One region of the Staphylococcus dromedarii genome, then DNA from elsewhere that is predicted to be linked to it. Evidence: predicted binding sites of a transcription regulator. Region 1 holds the regulator's gene; the other holds the start of a gene.
The links. Region 1 encodes Rex, which represses fermentation and respiration genes when NADH is low (regulators of the CRP and FNR family bind a similar motif). Its sites were predicted from a motif close to TTGTGAAATATTTCACAA; they were not measured.

Region 2: the regulator Rex is predicted to act here: its motif matches at 1,884-1,901, upstream of pflB (formate C-acetyltransferase).

The regions. Positions count from the first base shown of each region.
Region 1 is NZ_CP094718.1:1,631,298-1,634,883, forward strand. It holds partial or broken gene MUA88_RS08110 (YeeE/YedE family protein) at 1-1,048, opposite strand, end outside; gene MUA88_RS08115 (redox-sensing transcriptional repressor Rex) at 1,485-2,135, opposite strand; gene abc-f (ribosomal protection-like ABC-F family protein) at 2,293-3,586, shown strand, end outside.
Region 2 is NZ_CP094718.1:1,971,634-1,975,219, forward strand. It holds gene MUA88_RS09880 (hypothetical protein) at 449-1,591, opposite strand; gene pflB (formate C-acetyltransferase) at 1,924-3,586, shown strand, end outside.

The DNA.
Region 1 (3,586 bases):
GTTTGTTGACGTGCTGCACGTAATGGTTTGACAAATAAGAAGTAACTCATAAACCATGTTCCTAAAATCATAGATGCTAATCCGATCCAGCCTTGCCAAGATAATGCTGCTGTAGCAACAAGACCATTCCCGATTGAACATCCGCCTGCAACGGCTGCACCAAATCCCATAAATGTACCACCGATGGCACTGTTACGAATTGTTTTAATGTCCGGTAAACGCCATTTAAATTCACGTGAACCTTTCGCTGCAATATATGAACCAACTAAAATACCAAGTACAAGGAAAACGCCCCAGTCTAATACTGATACATTCCCTGTTGTTAAAAATTGAACGATGTGTGCAGATGGTGTTGTAATACCAAGTCCACCATCACGACCTGTTGAACCACTCATTGGCCAAGCAATCATCGCGATAAGACCTATTGCAATCGCCGCAACAAATGGATGATAACGACGTTCAAATAATAAATGACGTACACCAGTATAACGTTGTTTTAATTTTGGTACAGCAATTGTAGGTTTTGGTTTACGCAATGTTTTAACCACTACAAATACTGTGATTGCAACAAGAAGTACTAACCATACCCAATAAGGGATACCTGTAGAAGTAGACATATCTGCATTTGCTACTGTTGTACTTTGTAAACTGTCATTCAACGGTGCTAAAACACCAAATTTGGTAATCGCTGCAAATAAGGCATAGAAACCTAATGCGATCCAGCTACCGATTAGACCTTCACCAGCACGATAATAAGTACCCGTTGCACAACCACCAGCTAAAATAATACCAATCCCAAAGATAAATGACCCAACGATTGTTCCTACAATTGGGAATGATCCATTATCAATTGTAATCAAACCTGCTGATTGTAATGCAAAAATGCCGACTGCTTGAATTGATATTGCAATGAGTAAGGCATAAAACATTTTATTATTTTTTGTACATACATGTCACGGAATCCACCTGTTAAGCAAAAACGTGTACGCTGCATCACAAACCCTAATAATGATCCAACTATTAAACCACTAATAATAGTCCAAAGCATTCCGTCAACCTCCTATTTCCGATTAATAATATAAGAATTGTAAAGAATATAATATGAAAATGCAAGAGATTGTGTAAAATTGTACATTTTTCTATTACATATCGATGGAAATAACAAAAGGCATGATCAATCTGTACAATTTCAGTGTTCAAGAAGTAGAATTCTCAACAGAACTGGGAACATAAAGTTTTCGTCGTGTCCCTGTAAAAGTAATTAGATATGTAGTAGATGTAGACACATATCAATCAACTACTACACCATTTAGGAATTCTTTTTATTTCCTGCTCTGATTTTACTGGAATTCTAACCACTCCTTTCATAATCTCATCCTTAAAAAAGCATAAAAAAAACCTCAAAATTCAAGTTTCTGAATTTTGATGGCTATTTTCTTACATATTCAATGATCTATGTTGAATGCATTATGCCTTAGAATGCATTATGCCTTAATTGTTGAATTGTAATTTTTCATAAAGAATAATAACGATTGAAGCTCTACGCCTAAGTCAATTTGATGTACTTGAACACTCTTTGGTACTTGTACACGTTTTGGTGTAAAGTTAAGAATCCCTTTGATACCAGCTTCGACAAGTTGGTCTGTGACTGCTTGTGCAGCTGATTCTGGTGTGGCGATAATTACGACTTCAAGCTTTTCTTTCTTAATAATATCTGTCATGTCTGACATTGGTTTAACAACGACGTTACCAACCGTTTCACCGATTACTTCTGGACGTATATCAAATGCTTCTGTAATTGTCATATCATCATGGATGGAAAAGTTATAAGTGATCAATGCATGTCCGAGGTTACCGACACCTACAATGCCAATGTGGATCTCTTCTGCATCACTTAATTCTGATTTGAAGAAGTCTAGAAGGTTGTCAATGTTATAGCCATATCCCTTTTTGCCGAGTTCACCAAAATACGAAAAGTCACGTCTAATCGTAGCTGAATCAATATTCAATCCTTCACTGATTGCTTTTGAATTCACACGATTTTCACCTTTAGCTTTTAACGTGTTTACAAAACGATAATATAAAGGTAAGCGTTTCAAGGTTGCTCTTGGAATTTTCACCGTTTCTTTAGCCATTACACAGTCCTCCAAAAATATTTCTAAAAACACATGTGATACATTTCACAGTATAACAGTATTATTATAACTGACTTTGTCTCAGAAAGAAACATTTACATTTTGATAGGCAAATAATTTATTGTACAATATATGTTAATGAAAGGAGCATCCTCACATGATATTAATGCAACTCAGTCAAATTTCGAAGTCCTTTGATGGTGAGACCATTTTTGACGATGTAAACTTTGAAGTCAAAACAGGTGAACGCATTGGCATTGTCGGCCGTAATGGTGCTGGTAAGTCAACATTAATGAAAATCATTGCTGGTGTGGAATCATATGAAAGTGGCCACATTTCAAAAATTAAAAACTTAAAAATGGGTTATCTCACTCAACAAATGACACTCAATACACAAAACACAGTGTTTGATGAGATGTTACAACCATTTGAGCATCTCAAACAATTGGGTGAGAAGATGCAAGTAGAGACAGATTGGCTTGCACAACACGCGGATCGCTATGATACGGATGCTTATCAAGAACATATGAATCGTTACGAAACCATTTCGAATGAATTTGAAAAACTAGGCGGCTATGACTATGAGCGTAAAATAAAAACGGTGCTGAACGGCCTGCATTTTACAGAATCAGATTATAATCGCCCTGTTAATGACTTTAGTGGTGGGCAAAAAACACGTCTGTCACTGGCACAAATGTTGTTACGTGAGCCTGATTTATTGTTACTTGATGAGCCGACAAACCATCTGGATATGGAGACGACTGCATGGTTGGAAGACTATTTAAAGTTTTTCAAAGGTGCTATTGTGATCATTTCGCATGACCGTTACTTCTTAGATAAAATCGTGACACAAATTTATGATGTTTCTTTAGGTGAAGTAAAACATTATGTTGGAAATTATGCAAAGTTTATTGCCCAGCGTGACCAATACTACCAAAAGCGATTAGCAGAATATGAACGTCAACAAGATGAGATTAAACGTTTAGAAACATTTGTTAAGAAAAATATCACACGTGCTTCTACAAGTGGCATGGCAAAAAGCCGACGTAAGGTTCTAGAAAAAATGACACGTATTGAAAAACCAATGCTAGACGCAAGAAGTGCTGATATCCGATTTGATTTTGATCGTAATACAGGTAACGATGTCATGCACATCCGTCAACTTGAAGTCGGTTACGGATCACCGATTACGCGCCCTATTAACATCGAAGTGTCAAAAGGCGATCATATCGCTGTCATTGGGCCAAATGGTATCGGGAAGTCCACGCTAATCAAAACATTAGCTGGCCGCTTAGATGCCATTTCAGGAGAAGTGATTCCTGGTGCAAACTTAAAAATTGGATACTATGATCAAAAACAAGCAGAATTCCAATCAAATAAAACCATTTTAGATTATGTTTGGGATCAATACCGACATATGCCAGAAAAAGATATACGTGCAGTCCTTGGCC
Region 2 (3,586 bases), 340 kb from region 1:
ATGGGGGAAACATTCTCAGGCATTTTTCTTTTAACATCTCAGTTAGGAGGTGTTTTGGGTATAAGGTTTAGGGATTGTTTTATCTGCTTTCATTTGATCCATATGGGAATAGAATCTTTTTCTATTCTTCAGCACACTTGTCTGTTCTCCAAGTATTACTGATATTTGAGGTGACATCTACATGTCCTAACCTCTGTCTATATCATATCTTGTTTTGTACAATGCCACATCAGACAGGAGGTTGAACTTTAACTACGTCTTACGTCTGAGATGAAATTGAAGGGAATTACTAGCAGATAGCTGCTGGCTATGAAGAACCATCATCATATGTTTTTCAAATTGAATGGCAAAAGTCAATAAACCTTTGTCATTTTTCCAATAAACATACCATAACAAAAATAGGACAGCAACACGCCACTATGACGTGCTACTGTCCTATTTTTACTTTTTATTCTCTATGGTCATTGATATCAATAATTTTCGAACCATCATATTTATATTCTTTGTCTAAGATTTGCATATACTCATCAAATGTATATCCGTGGAAAATCCAGTTACGCATCTTCATGTAGACAGGTTTCACTTTGTTTTGATGCGTTTCTGTCACACGTTTACGAAGAATGCCATCGTTCACCATTGATAATAAAACATCTGCCACCATATCATAAGAGATGGCATGCTTCATCATTGTTAACAATTCGATATTCAATTGATCTGCCGTTGCGTTAAAGTTATTATCTTTTCTCACACTACGGTCTAACCAAGATAAGAAATCAATCATATCTTCATCCGGTAAGTTAAAGACATTTTTCTCGAAATATAACATGTCTTCAATTGTTTCCGGCATGTAGTAATGTGCGTCTTTTAAGAAGTGTGAAAACTCATCTTCTTCCAATTGTAGGCCTAAAGAAACAATCGCACCATTGACCAATCGATAGTTTACATTTTCTGGTGCAATGCGTTCACAACGCTTAACGAAACGTTGAATATCAATTAATGTATTCTCTTCATCTAAATATTTTTTAAATACATTTTGTAATTGCGTATATGAATATAAGCCATATAAATTCGTTGTCGCTTCAAACACACGATACTTCAGAATCAATGCTTGTAGTTCTTCATCTTCTTTTTCGATATATTCACCGACTTGTGTTGCAATCTCTGCAGGAATCTCCAACACTGATAACCCATTATCTTCTTCGTCCACGTTAAAGACGAGGTAGGAATCTGGGAATGTAATTGATGAAATAAACGGCAACATTTCCTTACTGTAGTGATGTGTTAATGCAAATGCAAAACGTTGATCACGACTCATCTTACTTACTTCTTCTTTAATATATGACTCTGTAGCAAGCTCTTGTATAAAATGAACCAGCATTTCATCTTTCTTCATGCTAGAGTAACCTTTGATGTCATGTGCTTTACACAATCTTTTAATATCTCCAAGCGTTAAGTCTGACATAAGCTCGACGATTGAATTTGGTTGCTCAGGTAAAACCCCTTGCTTCATCATCGCTTCTTCAAACTGCGCTCTCTCATCATCAGTTAAACCAGATAATAAATCTGACATCCCTTCAAAATCTCTTACCATTTTTTCTCACCCATTCATGATCATGATACTTTCATTGTACAGAGTTCATTTCCTTAACGAAAGCCTTTTTATCGAAATAAGTTATTTCCTATTATATTTGTTCAAATCCTATACACAAAAACATATATTGCATTAAAAAAATACTGACAACTCAGTCATTTGTCAAATAATTTCATGTAAATCATATTAATATTTATGTCCAAATTATATCCAAATAAAATCTAAATTATGACAACGATAAAACGCTTTCATATTTTATCGCGATTTATTTCACAAGTGTTGCTATACTTCTTTGTGAAATGATGAACAAAACCTAACTAGGAGGTATTCACATGATTAAAGAACCAAAGAAACAAAACAATGCATGGTCAGGCTTTAAAACAGGAGGTTGGACGCGTAACGTAGACGTGCGCGAATTCATCCAACTCAACTTCACAGGCTATCAAGGTGACGATAGTTTCTTAGAAGGTCCTACTGAAGCAACATCAAAGTTGTGGGATCAAGTGATGCAACTCTCTAAAGAAGAACGTGAGCGCGGTGGCATGTGGGATATGGATACAAAAGTTGTTTCAACAATCCTTTCTCATGATGCAGGTTACCTCAACCAAGAATTAGAACAAATTGTTGGTGTTCAAACAGATAAACCATTCAAACGCTCAATGCAACCATTCGGTGGTATTCGTATGGCAAAAGCAGCATGTGAAGCATATGGTTATGAATTAGACGAAGAAACTGAGCGTATCTTCACTGACTATCGTAAAACACATAACCAAGGTGTATTCGATGCCTACTCTAAAGAAATGTTAGCTTGTCGTAAAGCAGGTATTGTCACAGGTCTTCCGGATGCATATGGTCGTGGCCGTATTATCGGTGACTATCGTCGTGTTGCTTTATACGGCGTGGATTTCTTAATGGCAGAAAAACAACGTGACTTCAATGCCATTTCTTCTACAATGTCTGAAGATGTCATTCGTTTGCGTGAAGAAGTGTCTGAACAATACCGTTCATTGAAAGAATTAAAAGAACTTGGTGAACGCTATGGCTTTGACTTAAGTCGCCCGGCTGAGAACTTTAAAGAAGCAGTTCAATGGTTATACTTAGCTTATCTTGCAGCAATTAAAGAACAAAATGGTGCTGCAATGAGTCTTGGTCGTACGTCTACTTTCTTAGATATCTATGCTGAACGTGACCTACAAGCAGGTACGATTACAGAATCAGAAGTTCAAGAAATTATCGACCACTTTATCATGAAGTTACGCCTTGTGAAATTCGCTCGTACACCTGATTACAACGCATTATTCTCTGGCGACCCAACTTGGGTAACAGAATCTATCGGTGGTGTGGGTATCGATGGACGTCCAATGGTAACGAAAAACTCATTCCGTTTCTTACATTCATTAGACAACTTAGGTCCTGCACCAGAACCAAACTTAACGGTTTTATGGTCTACACGCTTACCAGAAAACTTCAAACGCTATTGTACGAAGATGAGTATCAAAACAAGCTCAATTCAATATGAAAATGACGACTTAATGCGTGAAAGTTATGGCGACGACTATGGTATTGCTTGCTGTGTATCTGCAATGAAGATTGGTAAACAAATGCAATTCTTCGGTGCACGTGCTAACTTAGCGAAAACATTATTATATGCGATTAACGGTGGTAAAGATGAAAAATCTGGCGACCAAATTGCACCAAAATTTGCACCAATCAACTCTGACATCTTAGATTACGATGAAGTATATGCACAATTTGATGAGATGATGGAATGGCTTGCAGGTGTTTATGTCAACTCATTAAATGTCATCCACTACATGCATGACAAGTACAGTTATGAACGTATTGAAATGGCATTACATGATACAGATGTTCACCGTACAATGGCAACAGGTATTGCCGGACTGTCTGTTGCAGCTGACTCATTATCTGCCATCAAATACGCAGAAGTACGTCCAGTCCGTGATGAAAATGGTCTAGTGGTAGACTTTGAAACAA